3 regions of the Megasphaera hexanoica genome follow, and region 1 is predicted to be linked to each of the others. Evidence: riboswitches for the same ligand, from Rfam matches in the RefSeq annotation. Region 1 holds a riboswitch; each other region holds the start of a gene.
The links. A riboswitch is a leader RNA that binds a small molecule or an ion and turns the genes downstream of it on or off. The one in region 1 is predicted to bind FMN.

Region 1 (6,029 bases):
CAGCTCTTCTCCATCAGGATGGCCGCTGAGATACGATGTAATCGGGCCGATACAGGTAATATTCGCTTCTACCCGTGCCAAATCCTCATCTCTGGCTCCCGGCAGAGCCTGAACCAGGAATCCACCCGATGCCGCAATGGAATAATCTCTGGCTACAAGTACGCCCAGGCTGATCGTCGAAGGGACCTGTTCCGATGTGAGGAGATAATAGGCCAGATCTTCGGCAATTTCCCCCGATACGAGTTCGGCCTGACTGGTATAAGTCATCTTTTCAGGCGTAAAGCGCGTCACCGAAAGCTGCCCATGCTGGCCCACGGCTCCGCTGACATCGAGTTTGCCATTCGCTTTAAGCGGGATATCCAGCTGCGGATGATCGACGTATCCTCTGACATAATGAGAATCAAAACAATCGGCATGGACGGCTCCCAGAGGACCGTCACCATTGAATTTCAGTGATACACCTTCATGATTCTTATAATCTCCCGCAAGAAGGACCGCACCAGTCATAGCCCGCCCCAGGGCAGCAGATGCTACGGGGGACAGATTGTGGCAGGTCCGGGCTTTCTGGGTAATCGTGCGCGTCACGGCGACAGAAACGCGAATCAGTTCGTCTGACGTATAATGTATAATTTTATCTTCCATTTGCATAAGTAACGTATCCTTTCTCCGTAATAAGGTACTTTATATTATACTATTCCGGTGCGGAAATTACTAGTCATCTCGCGAAGCAGGAATCCTCCTGTACATTGTCGAATAAAATATATACAGGAGATGCAGAGAGGAGGACTTTATATGACAGAAGAAACGAAAACCGCTGCCAAACCGGTGGAAACCAATCCGGTCCTGAAGCAGACCACAAAGAAAGAAGACGAAGAGACAAAGCTGGTGCTGGTCAATCCTGCCGGGGCTTCTGATGAGGAAGAAGATCCGGAAACTCCTTATCTGGCTTCAGATATGTACAAACGGGTAGTGACGTTAATCAATAAATTCGAGGAAGACCTGCCAGATGATCTGCAGGCTGGCGGCCGTCTCGTATCAGCCGGCAACATCACCTTTTCTATCCAGGATGTCGGCTATTGGGACCCGAACATGATTGTGTTCTACGGAGAACTGGAAGACGGGTCCCGCGTTGAACTGGTCCAGCACTTGTCCCAGCTGAACCTGCTGCTCGTGGCCGTCAAGCGTACCAACCCGGAAGAACCGCGCCGGGTCATCGGTTTTACGACAAGTCCGGAGCCGGATATCGAAGAAGATGACCACTGAGTCCGGCTGGCCAATCATTTCCATAAATAGTTAAAAACGCTGCACACGATGGATAGTCGTGTGCAGCGTTTTACTCTTATAATTCTTTAATGAGATTGACCATTTCAATAGCGCTGGTTGCCACGTCAAAGCCTTTATTACCAGCTTTTGTACCGGCCCGTTCGATGGCCTGTTCGATATTTTCCGTCGTAATGACGCCGAACAGGACAGGGACGCCCGTCTTGAGGCTGGCCTGGGCAATCCCTTTGGCAGCTTCGTTGCATACCAGATCATAATGGCTGGTGGCTCCGCGGATAACGGCTCCCAGGCAGATGACGGCATCGTATTTGCCCGATTCAGCCATTTTCTGGGCTATGAGGGGAATTTCAAAAGAACCGGGAACCCAGGCTGTCGTAATGTCATCATCGGATACACCATGACGTTTCAGCGCATCATAGGCCCCGCCGAGAAGACGGCTGCAGATGAATTCATTAAAACGAGCGACGACAATACCCACTTTAATACCAGAACCGATTAATTTACCTTCTTTTACTTGTACCATTTGTACCACTCTCCTAATATGTATGTAATATTCTATTTAGCGGATTAAAATCCATTTTCCAACAACATTTCCATCGTAACGCCTTTCGAGCTTTCTACGGGGCCTGTTTCCATAAAGCGATGAATGTATTTGCCGACGATATCCGTTTCCAGATTGACAATAGCACCGGGATGTTTACCCATCAGTGTCGTATGACTCATTGTATGGGGAATGATGGATACGGAAAACTGGCTGCTTCCGGCAGAAACGACAGTCAGGCTGATTCCATCAATGGTAATGGAACCTTTTTCTACGATAAAGGGTGCCATGTCCTTAGGAATGGAAATGGTGATAACCCGGGCAATCCCGTCGTTTTCTATACGCGACACATGGCCCGTTCCATCGATATGGCCGCTGACGATATGACCTCCCAGGCGGCCGCCGACCTGCATCGCCCGTTCCAGATTGACAGGAGAACCGGTACGCAGTTCACAGAAGGACGTCCGCCGCATCGTTTCGTGCATGACATCCGCCGTAAACGAAGTATCGTTCAGGGATGTCACAGTCAGGCAGACACCATTGACGGCAATGCTGTCGCCGATGCGTGTACCTTCCAGCACCGTGTGGGCTTCTATCGTAAGGACGATGGAGTCAGTGCGGCGGTCCATGGCACGGATTATCCCCAATTCCTCAATGATGCCAGTGAACATAGGCACCCTCCCTTTCTGTATTATAAGCTGTAATCAATATATTAGTATCTAACATTTTGACACTGTCATAGGAAAGAGGCATGCATTCAGCCAGATCGTCAACACCTTTCCCACCGACAGAGGGGAGCGACTGTGAACCGCCAATAACCTTATTTCCAACAAAAGCATATATCTTATCGACCAGTTTGTAATCAAAAAAACTCCCCTGTACGGTGCTGCCGCCTTCTACGAGAATACTGCGTATGCCCTCTTTCCACAACAGATTCACTGCCTGTACCAGGTCAATATGTCCTTCTCCTGTCAGCGGGGCCAGAATAACGCGGACGCCCAGTTCTTTCAGGCGGCGCATTTTATCTGTATGACACAATGTCGTCGTGACAACGATCGTATCGGTAGTCTTATCCGTTATGACCAGTGCCGTTTCCGGTATACGGCCGTGAGTATCCAGGACAATGCGCACGGGCTGGTGAGGCGCCTCCTGCTCTTTACGCTGTATGCGGCAGGTCAAAAGAGGATTGTCCGCCAGGATGGTATTAATGCCTACCAGGATTCCATCATAGATAGAGCGCAGATAATGGCCCTCCCGCCGCGCTTCTTCATTGGTAATCCACTGGGATTTACCTGTCCGCGAAGCAATACGGCCATCCAGGCTCTGGGCCAGTTTGGATGCGATAAATGGCTTTTCAACCATCATATTCTTGATAAATACTTCATTGAGCTGGGCGGCTTCGCGGGAAAGAAGTCCTACCTCCACGGGAATACCGGCCTGCCGTAAAATCGCAGCACCTTTTCCGGCGACGAGAGGATTGGGATCCAGCATGGCCATGACGACCTTTCCCACCTTTCTTTCTACCAGCGTCCGGGCGCAGGGAGGCGTCCGTCCATAATGAGCACACGGTTCCAACGTGACGTACACCGTAGCTCCTTCAGCCTGATCTCCCGCTTCCCGCAGTGCCCATACTTCTGCGTGAGGTGTACCGGCCTTGTGGTGATAGCCCCGTCCTACGATTTTACCGTCTTTGACAATCACACAGCCTACAGCCGGGTTTGGGGATGTATACCCCAGTGCCAGTCTGGCCAGAGACAGGGCTTCCTGCATATATTCTATCGGTTCCAAGATTGTCCTTCCTTTCCTGTCACAGAAACAAAAAAGGCCATCGGTACACATACATACCAATAGCCTTTTTGAGCACACTAAATAAACACGTCCGTGCTGTCTTTTCCCATCCAGACTATACTGTCGGTACCGAAATCCCATCGGTTCAGCTCCCATAAGGAGTTAGCGGACTCTACCGCCGGTCAGGAATTGAAAGCGTCGCTTTCTCACCTTGCCCCAAAGACTATTTCTATTCAGTTCTTTCATACAAAAGACATTTTACCATAATAAAATGCGAAATACAAGCACTGCCTGCGTTCAGCGCAGGGCCGCAATAGCTGCCGTCCGGTCTTTGGCACCAAAGACAGCGCTGCCGGCTACGAGGAAATCAGCCCCCGCTTCCCTGACAGCCTGAACGGTCTTGCTATTGACACCACCATCGACTTCAATGACGGCTGTCGTATTGCCGCTCTTCGTCAGGAGCGATCGGGCCGCCCGGATTTTATCCAGCGTATACGGGATAAATTTCTGCCCGCCAAAACCGGGATTGACACTCATGATAAGGATCATATCGACCATTCCGGCCACGCATTCCAGAGAAGAGACGGGGGTCGCCGGATTGAGTGCTGCACCGGCCTTCATACCGGCTTCGTGAATCTGCTGGATGACCCGGTCCAGATGGATACAGGCTTCCTGATGGACCGTAACATACGTGACGCCCGCTTTCTTCAGGCCATCAATATACGTTTCCGGATGTTCTACCATGAGATGGGCATCAAAGGGCGTCGACGTATACTTGCGCAGGCTGGAAATCACGGGGACACCGAAGGTCAGGTTGGGCACAAAATGCCCATCCATCAAATCGAGATGAATATAATCGGCGCCGCCTTTTTCAACGTCTTTGACTTCATCGGCCAGGCGGGCAAAATCGGCAGATAAAATGGACGGACAAATAGCTACCATGCAAATCGTTTCCTTTCCAGAATGGACTCTAAAATCTTGCAATACGTTTCATATCGTTCTTTTCTTATCTTTCCCTCTGCTACGGCATGTTTGACGCAGCAATCCGGTTCATGATAATGGAGGCATGAATTGAACCGGCAGGTACCGGTGTATGGCATCATATCAGGGAACAGCTGTATCAGTTCCCGGGGTTCCAGATTTTCAAATTCCAGAGAACTGAATCCCGGCGTATCGACGACATACGTATGGTCATCCATGCAGAGTATCTCTGAGTGACGTGTCGTATGGCGGCCTCGCTTGATCTTTTCACTTACCTGACCGACAGACAAATCCCGTCCGAGGATCCGCGATAACAGGCTGGATTTCCCTACACCGGACGGGCCGCCAAAAGCCGTTATCTTCTGGGGCAGGAGCCGGAGAAGCGCGTCGATGCCTTCCCCTGTCCGGGCCGATACGAGGTACACGTCGTACCCGCAGTCCTGATAAAAAGACTGATACTGTTCTGCCTTTTCCCGGTCCAAATCGCACTTATTAAAGCAGAGCTTGGGATGGATGCCGGCGTACTCACACGTCATGAGCATCTTATCCACCAGGAACTGGTTCGGATCCGGTGACTGGGCTGCCATGATGATGAACATCTGGTCTATATTGGCCACAGCCGGGCGCCGGAGTGCATTAGACCGCGGCAGGACGGCTTCGATGACCCCTTTGTGGTCATCGACCATAGTCAGAGACAGCCGGTCTCCTACGAGTATCTTCGCTTTCAGCTTCCCTCTGCGCCGGCATTCCACCAATTCCTGGTCTCCTGTATCGACGTAATAAAAACCATTGTAATTTTTGATGACCCGGCCTGTTGTCATAATCCTCCTCTGCCCTGTGGCGCTTTAAATGTACTGGTCCTGAACCAGTGAATTATTGATATATACCTTAACTCTCGTCCGGCCTGTACCGCTGACGCTCTTACTGATACTATCCCCGCCAGACTGGTTCCGGTCATAGACGACACGGGATCCGTTGTCATCACTGACGACAATCTGGACATGCTGACTGGAAGCACCGGATGGAACGCTGATATTGACCATGCCCGTATGAGTCGTTCCGGCCTGTTCCTGATTGTTGGCATTGGGATCAGCTGCCGGTGCCGCCGACGGATATTCGACAGACAAATCGACAGAATCCCCCTGCTGGGACTGACTGGTGACTTTAGCCTGGCTCTGGTCTTTCGAGCTGTCGAGATTAGAAATATTACCTACATTATAACCGGCATCCTGCAAGGCTTTGATGGCCGCATCGAGACTCATGCCAGACGTATCGGGCAGTGCCTTGGACGGTTTTGTTTCATCACTGTTCTTGCGGCAGATCACGAGGTTGATTTTCGTTCCCTTTTCTACTTTATCAGGTGATTTGGGATTCTGGCTGATGATATGGCCGTTTTCGACAGAATCACTGGATTCATACTTGACCTTGCCGATGGAAA
Region 2 (6,029 bases), 1.1 Mb from region 1:
GGAAAGAAGGATTCAGTATGGAAGCGAAAGAAATTCCTCAGCCCCATACCCAGCTGACCAAAGCCATTGACACGGATTCTGCCATTATCATGGGAGATCCTGCACGGGTAGATACGATTGCGAAATTGATGGATCATGTCGTTCCCTGGGCCTGTAACCGGGAATACAAATCCATTATTGGCATGTACAAGGGGAAAAAGATACTAGCTATGTCTACAGGAATCGGAGCACCGTCTGCGGGCATTGCCGTGGAAGAAATGCATAATGTCGGTATTAAACGGGTTATCCGCGTCGGTTCTGCCGGAGCCATGCAGCATGATATACCGCTAGGGCAGTTAGTGATTGCCGAAGGAGCTGTCCGCGATGATGGACTGTCCCGCAAGTATGTGCCGGAAATATATCCGGCCGTACCGTCCTTCCGGCTCCTGGCCCTGGCCCATACATATGCTCCAAAGGCCTGTTATGGCATTATCCGTTCGCACGATGGATTTTATATGGATGACAATGATAAGACCGAAGCGTTCTGGTCTGAAAAGGGCATTGTCGCCGATGATATGGAATCGGGGATTCTGATGATTATCGGCCGCTTGCGCCATATGGAAACATTGTCGATCCTGAATAATGTCGTCCTCTATCAGGGAGACCTGGCAGAAGGTGTCAATGATTTAGTGAATAGTGCCGATCTCATGGCAAAGGGAGAACAGGACTCGCTCGTGACGGCTCTGCAGATCCTTTCTGATCCGGAAGGAGAAGCATAATATGGAAACAACACAGCATAATTGGTTTTATAGCCAGCTCTTTACCAACTGGAAGCGCTTTGAAGTTACCTATGTGGCCGTGCTGATTTTATTGCAGCTCGTCGTCTATGCCATCGCCCCCGACAGCATCGTCGGCATGATTTCCGGCGTAGCCGGAGTGCTTTGTCTGGTATACGGCATGAAAGGCCGTAAAATATCTTTTATCTTTGGCTTTGTACAATGCGTTGCCATGACATACATTGCCTGGATCAGCCATGCCTATGGGTCTTTTGCCATGGATATCGTCTATGTCATTTCCCAGCCGATAGGATGGTATATGTGGGGGCATCAGGAAACGACTCATTCGTTTCAACCGGGGACGCGGAAAAAAGTATTTATGGCAGCCTTCATTGCCTGGGCGGCCGGCTGGTTCGTCCTGGCCCAGGTAGGCGGCCAGCTGCCTTATTTTGATTCCATTAACTTCGTAGTCAGCTTTATAGCTCAGATTCTCTACATTCTGAAGTATAATGAAAACTGGTCTCTCTGGATTTTTGTCAATATTGCCAATTTTATTTATTGGACGATTTTATCGATTCAGATGGTACTGGGGGACAACACGATTGGCACCCTGGGAGCCAACTTGTCCCAGGTGGCGTTACAGGCCGCTCTGTTGTTCAATGCCATCTATGCACAGAAAGTATGGTCCAGCGGTGAAGCCGATAATGAAGGCGGCGCAGCTTAAGATTACGTAATACACATATGATTCCGCTTAAAAAAGCAGTAGCATTACGCAAAAACGCGTAATGCTACTGCCTTTTTTACAATCACTTATTTCAGATGAGTCAAGATATGCCCCATCTTATTTTTCTTAGTTTCCAGATAGAATTCATCAAATTTCTGGGCCGGCATTTCAATGGGAACCCGTTCGACGATTTCCACGCCAAACCCTTCGAGACCGTAAATCTTGAGGGGATTATTGGTAAGGAGCCGTAATTCCCGGGCCCCCAGGTCCTGGAGTATCTGGGCACCGATCCAGTATTCGCGGAGATCCGGGGCAAAGCCCAGTTTTTCGTTGGCTTCTACTGTGTCATACCCCTGTTCCTGCAGGGCATAGGCTTTGAGCTTATTGATGAGGCCGATGCCGCGTCCTTCCTGGCGCATATACAGGAGGATGCCCCGCCCTTCCTTATTGATCTGCGTCAGGGCGGCGGCCAGCTGTTCACCGCAGTCGCAGCGGCAGGAACCGAAGACATCACCGGTCAGGCATTCCGAATGGACCCGGCAGAGGAGATTTTTGCCATCGCCGATTTCGCCTTTGACGAGGGCGACATGGTGTTCCCCGGTCAGGTCATTGATATAACCGTAAATCTTGAATTCGCCGTATTTGGTAGGCATCTTTGCCGTAGCTTCCCGCACGACGTGTTTGTCATGACGACGGCAGTAATTCTGCAGATCGTGGATGGAGACGAAAGTCAGGTGGTGAGTGCGGGCCAGTTCCCAAAGTGCCTTGGAGTGCATGATTTCGCCGCGTTCATCGAGGATTTCGCAGCATACGCCGACTTGCTTCAGCCCGGCCAGGCGCAACAGGTCCAATGTGGCTTCCGTGTGGCCGTTGCGCATGAGGACACCGCCCTTGACGCCGGTCAGGGGAAATACATGTCCCGGCCGGGTAAAATCATCAGCTGAGATAGAATCTGTCGCGGCTTTCTGGATAGTACGGGCCCGGTCTTCTGCCGTGATACCCGAATCTGTATCTTTATAGTCGATAGAAACGGTAAAAGCCGTATGGTTGTTGTTGGTGTTTTCGCCTACCATAGGGAACAAGCCCAGCTTATGGGCATATTCCTGACTGACGGGCAGGCAGATGAGTCCCTTGCCATGATTCATCATGAAATTGACGTTTTCCGGGGTGCAGTACTGGGCAGCGCAGATGAAGTTGGCTTCATCTTCCCGTTCGGGATCGTCGGCAACCATGACGATATGACCAGACTGCAATTCCTGGATTGCTTCTTCAATCGTATTATATGTTTGTTCTTTTGTATCCATCAGAAACCTCCTGTATATAATTAAAAGCCCTGTTGCACTATGCATGCACAGGGCTTTATGACAATAAGAATACACATACACTATCATCATATCTTCTCTCATCCAGACTCTACTGTCGGTTTTGGAATTTCACCAAATCGTACACTGCGTGTTCGCGGACTGTCACCGCCGGTCGGGGATTGCGCCCTGCCCTGAAGATTATTCTATTATACCTGCAAATAGAAAGGAAGTAAAGAGACACCTTTCAGGTATTCATTCCACATCAAAGATTTTACCGGGATTGAGGATGTTGTTTGGATCGAGCGCTTTTTTTACGGCCCGCATCATGGCCAGTTCGTCGGGATTGGTGAATTCTTCCATCAATGCCTTGCGTTTGCTGCCAATTCCGTGTTCACCAGACAGACGGCCACCCAGCTGATAAATGAAACGATACAGCTCCTGCTGATTTTCCGAAACTTTTTCTTCCCATTGTTCGTATGTGAGGTCCTCGTTTTTCAAAATGTTCAAATGAATATTGCCATCTCCGGCATGACTGGCGATGCGTGTGATGAGGCCATATTTCCGGGCCAGTTCCAGAATCCGGGCCAGAAGCCGCGGCTCCTGATCGACAGGGACGACGACGTCTTCCTTACATACGATAAGGCTTTCGGCACGTACCGCTTCGGCAAAGGCCTTGCGGGCCTGCCAGATCCGGGCCGGGTCGGCGACCAGTACGGAAGAAGCACCACTGGCCGTGCACAGTTCGTCGAGGACGATGGCTTTATCATCGAGGTCGTCTTCACTCGTGCCTTCTACTTCCACAATCAGATAATTGCCCGTATCGCTGCCTTGGAGCGTTTCGTTCAGATAGCGTTCTACGGATTTGATGGTGATGTTGTCCATAAACTCAACGCACGTCGGCGTTATGCCGGCTTTTATGATTTTATTGACGACGCCGATGGACGCTGCTGTGTCGTCGAACACGGCGAGAAGGTCCAGCTTGTACCGGGGTTTGGGGAGTAATTTCAACGTGGCTTTGGTGATGATGCCCAGTGTTCCTTCTGATCCGATGACCAGCTGATCCAGACAATATCCCGTCGATTGCTTCTGCAGGCGGGCACCGAGCTGTACAATCCGTCCCGTAGGATTTACGATTTCAATGGAATAGACCTGATGCCGCGTTGTCCCGTATTTTACGGCCCGGTTGCCACCGGCATTGGTCGCGATGTTTCCGCCGATGAAACAGGAATCGCCGCTGCAGGGGTCGCCGGCATAGAATAATCCTTTTTCTTCAGCGGCTTTTTGCAAATCTGACGTGCGCACACCCGGTTCAACGACTGCGTACAGGCTGTCTGTATTGATTTCCAGGATATGGTTCATTTTTTCCAGTGACAATACGATGCCTCCATAGATGGGAACAGCTCCGCAGGCCAGCCCTGTTCCGGCACCGCGGGGAACGACAGGGAAATGATACTCGTTGGCCAGCTGTACGATGGCCGCGGCCTGTTGGGCTGATTCGGCAAATACGACGGCTTCCGGCATATGGTGGTATGCCGGATCGGTTACTTCGTCATGGCTGTATGGCTGCATGGCGTCAGTCTCTGTAAGGACATTTTTGCTGCCGGCAATTTCTTTCAGCCTGGTCAGTATTTCATCGTTTATCGGTGTATATGGCATAACGTAGCCTCCTTTTCGAATACATATGTCTATTATAGGAGAGATTCTCCTATTTTAAAAGGGGATAATCTCTAAGAAATTGGCCCTTTTCGTCAGCCACATTACGGCATTTCCCTTTAAATATCGGGAAAAGGCTTTATCTTGTAGTCATTTCAAGGTATACTATAAGTTAAGATTTTTTTAATCTGAAAAGGAGCTGAGACATGACGGTGAAACGTACAGGACGACCGCGCCTATCCGGGCAGGGCAGGAGACGGAACGTCCGCCGCAGGAAAAAGGCGGGCTGGTCTGCTTATAAGCGGATTGTCGTGGCTATTTTGATTTTTGGCGGCCTGTTTCTCGGTTCCAAGATATATGAGTTATGGCAGATTCATCAGGATATGACGATAACGGTCAACCAGGAACGGGAATTGACTGAAGAAAACCAGAAACTGCATGAAGAAAAAGACCGGCTGTCTTCACCGGAAGAAATCATGCGACAGGCGCGGGAACAGTTCGGACTGGCAAAGCCGGGTGAAATCCCATACCGTCGCTGATGGGGCGGAAAGGCAGTAGAAAGCATAATTTACGATTGAATTTTTTAATGTTTATTAGTATAATGTGTGTAAACGCTATTTGCGACGCGTGTCTATAGTTAAAGGAGGATGTCTTAGCAGCATGACAATCGAAGTAGGCAGTGTATTGGAAGGAACTGTTACAGGAATAACCAAGTTCGGTGCATTTGTCGAACTGCCGGATAAAAAAATTGGTCTCGTCCATATTTCTGAAGTAGCAAATGAATATGTAAAAGATGTTCATGATTTCCTGAAAGTTCAGGATAAGGTACATGTCAAGGTATTATCTATTGATGAAAAAGGGAAGATCGGCCTGTCTATCAAGCGGACACAGCCGGCTCCGGAAAAGAAAGAGTTTCATTCCAAGCGGGAATTTCACCACCACAATGGCGGGTTTGACATGAACCGCCGCGCTCCCCAGTCTCTGTCCTTTGAAGATCGGCTGAGCAGATTTTTGAAAGAAAGCGATGAACGGTTGATGGATCTGAAACGCAATACTGAATCGAAACGCGGCGGCCGCGGTGCCCGGCATGCTGATTAATTCCGTATCTAGGAAGGTATGGAGGGAAAAGAGTATTCCGACAGGGAATGCTCTTTTTGTTTCTTCCTGTTATGCGAAAAGGAGCAGTTATGGAACATGATGTATATGCCGTTATCGATATCGGATCAAATTCTCTCCGCTTCATGCGGGGAAAAAAAGACCGGGACGGACAATGGCATTTTTCAAAAAAAGAATTAGCGACGACCCGTCTGGGAAAAGACGTATCCAGGACCGGCCGTTTGTCCAGCGAAGGAGTAGAGGCCTCGCTGGAAGCTATGCGGCAGTGGAACGATGCGTACCCGGATCTGTGCGTTTGCGCCGTAGCGACGAGTGCCGTGCGGGAAGCTTCGGACGGACAGGCATTCCTGGCGGAAGTACGGGCCCGCTTTGGTTGGCACTGCCGCATTCTCAGCGGGCTTGAAGAAGCCTCGTTCAGCTATCGCGGAGCGGCAGGCAGTGCGCTGCCCGGAATGGTCGTGGCAGTCCTCGATATAG
Region 3 (6,029 bases), 670 kb from region 1:
GGCTTCCCTATTTGGAAAAAGCGTTAGCATTGTATCAGAAATGCCGGGATACTTTGGGACAGACAGCCTGCTTTTTATATTTTAGTCACAGCTATCAACAATTAGAAAAGCCCGGATTATTCTTAAATTTTTATCAGAAATTTGTGACATACTGTCGTGTCTATCATTATGAGTTCCTGATGGAGAAAAAGTCCATTTTAGGGAATCTGGGAAACATGAGCTGTGATACGCTGCAGTCTTATCATCAGATGATCCGGCCTGCGGCAAATACTGTGACTCCTCTTAATTCTGTCATTACTACCTTTGGAGGCTTATCTCTTATGTTCCAAGGAAGACAGATTTTGTCAGGAGATTGGACCAGGCAGTCGGCCAAGCAGTTGTTTTTACTGCTAATCTCATTTTATGATATCCCCATGAGCCGGGAAAAACTTATGAATATTTTATGGCCTGATGCGGACGAACGGACAGGACGCAATAACTTTAAAGTGACATTGAACTGTCTGCTTAATACATTGGAACCGGAACGCCGGCCACGGATGCCGAGCACATTTATCCGTAAAAATAAGACAAGTCTGCAATTTACAGCATTCAACGACTGCCATCTTGATATCCGGAATTTTGAAGAATTAGTAAAGAAAGGGCTGCAAATGCTTCCCCAAAAAACAGATGAAGGACAGGTTTTGATCCGGGAAGGGCTGGATTTGTATAAAGGAGAATATCTCAGTGGTGAAATATTAGGAGAAGTCTTGTTACAGAAGCGGGATCAATTAAAATTGCTGGCCCTGAATAGTGGCACCCGCCTGGCCGTATCTTATCTGGACCAGAACCGGTATGAACAGGCAGAAAAACAAGCAGAATGGATATTGACCGTGGACCCTTGCTGGGAAGAAGGGTATCGTATTTTACTGCGCAGTTATGGGAGTCAGAAAGACACGGTTATGGTAGAGAAATGGTATCGCAACTGCTGCCAGGTACTGGAACGGGATTTGCATATGCCCATATCGGAGCGGACGAAAAACATATACCAAAAGTTTATAAAGTGAGATGAAAAAGCCCTGTGCAGCATTCAAGAAGCTGGACAGGGCTTTCAATTATGGGTAAGATATTCATTTGTGCATAGACAAGGAAAAAGCTCTGGCCTATAATGGAATTAAACTTATATTTTTATCAATAGGAGCCTTCATCATGGAAACTGTGAAACATGCGGATCATTATAACCGCAATCTGGAATGTCCTGCCTGTGGCAAGAAAAGCCGGTTTAAAATATGGGACCGCATACAGATAGACAAAAATCCCGAACTTCGGGATAAAGTACGGGATTTATCTCTCTTTCGGTTTCAGTGTCCGAAGTGCGGACATGAAACATATCTCGATTATGATTTCCTTTATATTCAGAGCAATCTGCGCCTGGTCATTTATTATGCTCCCGGCGGAGGAGATGTGACAAATATGCATCAGTCACTGCAGAAGCCGGAATATGAATTCATGAAGGCATTCCGCTATCGCCTTATCCGCCAGCGGGCGCAGTTACTGGAAAAACTTGCCATTTTTGACGCCGGATACGATGACAGAGTAATAGAAATCATGAAAGTAATGATTCAATCTTTTCTGGCAGCACAGGCCAGCCCGATTCATGCCAGCCTGATTGAATTTACTCACAGTGAATCGGGCGATGCCTTTCATTTTGCTGACCAGAGCCAGCAGAAATCAGGCATGCTTCCGTTTAATGATTCCATGCACCAAACGTATCAGGCACTGGAGCGTGATCTGGGAGAGGCGCTGCCGCCGGATGACATGCTGGAAATCACACCCCAATGGGCAGTTTCCTTTGTAAAGGACCATCAGGATTTATTTGCCTGACGGGCCATGTAGTCTTTGATATCTTTCAATGTAATGAAGGGCAGATGATACATATCTGCCAGGTGCCATAACTGAGGTGTACGCATCATGGTTCCGTCTTCGGCCATGATTTCACAGCATAATCCGGCTTCTTTCAGGCCAGCGAGACGCATGAGATCTACCGTGGCTTCTGTATGTCCGCCGCGGGTGAAAAGTCCGCCTTCTTTGGCGATGAGGGGAAACATATGCCCGGGACGACGGAAGTCTGACGGACGGGAAGCATCTTCTGCCAGCATCCGCGCCGTATAAGCCCGTTCCACTGCGGAAATACCCGTTGTTGTTTCTACGTGGTCTATGGAGACGGTAAAGGCCGTTTCATGGTTGTCCGTATTCCGGGCTACCATAGGCGGCAGAGCAAGTTTTTCTGCAAAGGCCGAACTGATGGGAAGGCAGATGAGACCTTTTCCATGAGTCGCCATGAAATTCATATTTTCTGTTGTGCAGTACTGGGCGGCGCAGATAAAATCACCTTCATTTTCTCTGTCCGGATCATCTGTGGCGATGATAATCCGGCCCTGGCGCAAAGCATCCAGTGCTTCATCGATAGTGTTGTACGTTCGTTTCATTGTCATAATGCATGCCTCCGTATATAAGGGTATTGGGAATTGTCTTCAGCAAAAAAATAACCCTGACCAGGACGGTCAGGGCATACAGGCACAGCATCAGACAGACTGCGGACGCAGCCTGAGATTGCCTTCTTCCATCCAGACTATACGGTCGGTTTTGGAATTGCACCAAATCATGCGCCAAAGCGCTAGCGGACTATACCGCCGGTCGGGAATTGCACCCTGCCCTGAAGACATTTTTATTATACCATTAATTTTACGCATTGCAACTATGTAGCAGGAGAAATTTAAAGAATCAAAAAGATATCATTATGAAAATCAAAATAGACAAAAACGGTCAGGCAGATATAGAATCTGCATGCGCTGAACAGGAGGAACGGTATGAATATAGCTCATTATGTTAAAGCAAAAAGCCTGGAGGAAGCCTGGCAGTTAAATCAGAAACGGTCAGCGGTTATCCTGGGTGGCGGTTGCTGGCTGCGCATGTCTCCCCGCCGCAGGGTGGCAACGGCAATTGATTTGATGGATTTGGGACTGGATGAAATACGCGAAACAGAAGAAGCATTTTATATTGGAGCTATGGTGCCATTGCGCCAACTGGAAATTTCTGAATCACTGGAAACGTATACCCAGGGGGCTATGAAGGAAGCATTGCGTCATATTGTGGGTACACAATTTCGCAATATGGCGACGGTAGGAGGGAGCATCTGGGGCCGGTTTGGCTTTTCTGATGTATTGACACTCTTTCTGGCTTTGGATGCAGAAGCCGATTTATATAAAGGCGGACGAATACCCCTGTCTCTTTTTGCGGAAAAGACGGCAGATACGGATATTTTAAAAGGCATATATCTCCCTAAAAAGAAACGGCGGACGGCCTATGCTTCGCTGCGGCTGAACGCGACCGATTTTCCTGTCCTGGCCTGTGCCGTATCCCGCACAGCAGATAGCGTCTCCTGCAGTGTGGGAGCACGACCGATGAGAGCACAGGTACGATGTCTTCCGGCAGGTACGGGAATGACCGGGGAGGAAGCGGAACGGGCGGCCCGTGAAGTGGCGGATTCTTTATCTTTTGAAGATAATATGCGGGCCAGCCGCATATACCGGCATGATATGGCGATGGTTCTGTGCAGGCGGTTGTTATTACAGACGGCAGGGGAGGGAGACTAATGAGAATTCAGTACTGGCTTAATGGAAAGATGGAAAGTGATGAAATTTTACCAGGACAGATGCTGTATGAATTATTGCGTAAAAAGGGATGTTATAGCGTCAAATGCGGTTGTGAAACGACAGCATGCGGATTATGTACGGTATGGCTGGAGGAAAAACCGGTACTGTCCTGTGCCGTGCTGGCCGCCCGCATTGACGGAAAGCATGTTATGACACTGGAAGGACTGCAGGATGAAGCACAGGAATTTGCCCGATATATGGGACAAGAAGGCAGCGATCAGTGTGGATTTTGTAATCCCGGTTTTGTCATGAATGTGCTGGCTATGGCAAGAGAATTAGATAATCCTGGAGAAGAAGAAATCAAAGAATACCTGGCAGGCAATCTCTGCCGATGTACGGGATATGTCAGTCATATGAGGGCATTGAAACGGTATCTGACAGAAAAAGGAAAGGGGATGCGGTTATGAGAGAAATCAACCGGGTGGTTATGAAAAAAGATGCCCTGCAACTGATGACAGGAAAACCGGCTTATACGGAAGATTTAGCACCGGAAGGCTGTCTAATCGTCAAAGCTCTGCGCAGCCCTCATGCCAGAGCCATCGTACGTCATGTTGACACGAAAGCTGCCCTGACCGTTCCGGGCATTGAATGCATCCTGACAGCAGAGGATGTCCCTAAGACGCGGTTTACTATTGCCGGCCAGACCTATCCGGAACTCAGTCCGTATGACCGGCTTATACTGGATAGACAGATACGATATGTTGGAGACCCAGTGGCTCTTGTAGCCGGGCGTGATGCGGCATGTGTGGATAAGGCTATGCGCATGATAAAGGTGGAATATGACATACAGGAGCCTCTTCTCGACTTCCGGCAGGCCGTGGATAATCCTATTGTGGTTCATCCGGAAGATGACTGGAACCCACGTGTACCGGTCGGTGGTGATAACAGACGAAATATTATTGCCCAGGCGGAAGAAGACTGGGGCGATGTCGATACGGCATTCCAGAAATCGGATGTTGTGATTGACCGGATCTATCATACAAAACAAGTACAGCAGTCTATGATGGAAACATTCCGGGCGTATACGTATTTGGATGAATTTGGCCGTCTGGTCATTGTCAGTTCGACGCAGGTTCCCTTTCATGTACGACGCATTGTCGCGACAGCCCTGGAAATTCCCAAATCGAAAATCCGTGTAGTTAAGCCACGTATCGGAGGAGGCTTTGGTGCCAAGCAGACGGTTGTCATGGAATGTTATCCTGCTCTGATTACTATGCGTACGGGAAAACGGGCGTATATGGCCTATACGCGGGAAGAGGCCATGACGGTTTCCTCTCCCCGGCATGAAGCAGATGTTCACGTGCGTTTGGGGGCTTCCCGGGATGGTATTATCCAGGTGATTTCTGTGGAATCGCTCTGGAACGGTGGTGCGTATGGTGACCACAGCCCGACGACGGTCACGTTGTCGGGACATAAATCGATTCCTTTATACAATCGTTTCTCTGCATTCCGGTTCCGGTATACCGCCGTGTATACCAACACGATTGCTGCCGGAGCATACAGGGGGTATGGTGCTACCCAGGGGATTTTTGCACTGGAATCGGCTGTGAATGAATTGGCAGACAGACTACACATGGATCCGGGAGCACTGCGGCTTCAAAATATCGTACAGCAAGGTGAAAGGATGCCGGCATATTTCAACGAAACAGCACTGAGCTGCAATCTGGGAGAATGCCTGAAACGGGTTCAGGCTATGATCGGTTGGGAGCATGTATATCCGCGGCATGTGCTTCCCGATGGCAAAATCCGCGCGGCCGGTCTGGCACTGGCTATGCAGGGGTCTAGTATTTCCAATGTGGACGTGGCTTCGGCGACAATAAAAGTGAATGACGATGGATTTTATACCTTATCCATTGGAGCGACTGATATGGGGACAGGATGCGATACCATATTGGCGCAGATAGCTGCGGAATGTCTCAATTGCTCTGTCGATGAGATTGTAACCCGTGGTGTCGATACGGATACTTCGCCATACGACAGTGGTTCCTATGCATCTTCGACGACGTATCTGACGGGGATGGCTGTCGTAAAAACCTGCCGGTCACTGATCCAAAAGATAAAAGAAAAAGCGGCACTCATGCTGGATTGCGACGATCCTTCAAATTTGGAATTTACTGGTGATGCGGTAACAGATCCTGCCAGTGGCCGGAGGGTAACACGGCAGGATCTGGGGAATGCAGCCATGATTACGAATGATATTGCCTTGGAAGCTACGGAAACCCATTATTCCCCTACCTCTCCACCGCCTTACATGGCAGCTGCAGCAGTTGTCGATGTCGATCTGGAAACCGGTCATATTGATTTAGTAGATTATGCGGCTGTTGTCGACTGCGGGAC

Region 2: linked by a shared signal. The riboswitch ahead of ACGTIC_RS03925 (bifunctional 3,4-dihydroxy-2-butanone-4-phosphate synthase/GTP cyclohydrolase II) and the one ahead of ribD (bifunctional diaminohydroxyphosphoribosylaminopyrimidine deaminase/5-amino-6-(5-phosphoribosylamino)uracil reductase RibD) in region 1 are both predicted to bind FMN.
Region 3: linked by a shared signal. The riboswitch ahead of ribB (3,4-dihydroxy-2-butanone-4-phosphate synthase) and the one ahead of ribD (bifunctional diaminohydroxyphosphoribosylaminopyrimidine deaminase/5-amino-6-(5-phosphoribosylamino)uracil reductase RibD) in region 1 are both predicted to bind FMN.

What each region holds. Positions count from the first base shown of each region.
Region 1 covers NZ_CP171361.1:1,951,942-1,957,970, forward strand. The annotation lists gene hslO (Hsp33 family molecular chaperone HslO) at 1-648, opposite strand, end outside; gene ACGTIC_RS09605 (DUF6173 family protein) at 793-1,263, shown strand; gene ribE (6,7-dimethyl-8-ribityllumazine synthase) at 1,340-1,804, opposite strand; gene ACGTIC_RS09615 (riboflavin synthase) at 1,849-2,493, opposite strand; gene ribD (bifunctional diaminohydroxyphosphoribosylaminopyrimidine deaminase/5-amino-6-(5-phosphoribosylamino)uracil reductase RibD) at 2,474-3,610, opposite strand; FMN riboswitch at 3,705-3,838, opposite strand; gene rpe (ribulose-phosphate 3-epimerase) at 3,908-4,552, opposite strand; gene rsgA (ribosome small subunit-dependent GTPase A) at 4,546-5,412, opposite strand; gene pknB (Stk1 family PASTA domain-containing Ser/Thr kinase) at 5,437-6,029, opposite strand, start outside.
Region 2 covers NZ_CP171361.1:842,380-848,408, forward strand. The annotation lists gene ACGTIC_RS03915 (nucleoside phosphorylase) at 18-758, shown strand; gene pnuC (nicotinamide riboside transporter PnuC) at 760-1,479, shown strand; gene ACGTIC_RS03925 (bifunctional 3,4-dihydroxy-2-butanone-4-phosphate synthase/GTP cyclohydrolase II) at 1,566-2,783, opposite strand; FMN riboswitch at 2,870-2,986, opposite strand; gene ACGTIC_RS03930 (FAD-binding oxidoreductase) at 3,036-4,439, opposite strand; gene ACGTIC_RS03935 (septum formation initiator family protein) at 4,643-4,975, shown strand; gene ACGTIC_RS03940 (S1 domain-containing RNA-binding protein) at 5,097-5,534, shown strand; gene ACGTIC_RS03945 (Ppx/GppA family phosphatase) at 5,624-6,029, shown strand, end outside.
Region 3 covers NZ_CP171361.1:2,618,255-2,624,283, reverse strand. The annotation lists gene ACGTIC_RS12750 (BTAD domain-containing putative transcriptional regulator) at 1-1,043, shown strand, start outside; gene ACGTIC_RS12745 (CpXC domain-containing protein) at 1,186-1,860, shown strand; partial or broken gene ribB (3,4-dihydroxy-2-butanone-4-phosphate synthase) at 1,866-2,471, opposite strand; FMN riboswitch at 2,588-2,704, opposite strand; gene ACGTIC_RS12735 (xanthine dehydrogenase family protein subunit M) at 2,847-3,632, shown strand; gene ACGTIC_RS12730 ((2Fe-2S)-binding protein) at 3,632-4,099, shown strand; gene ACGTIC_RS12725 (xanthine dehydrogenase family protein molybdopterin-binding subunit) at 4,096-6,029, shown strand, end outside.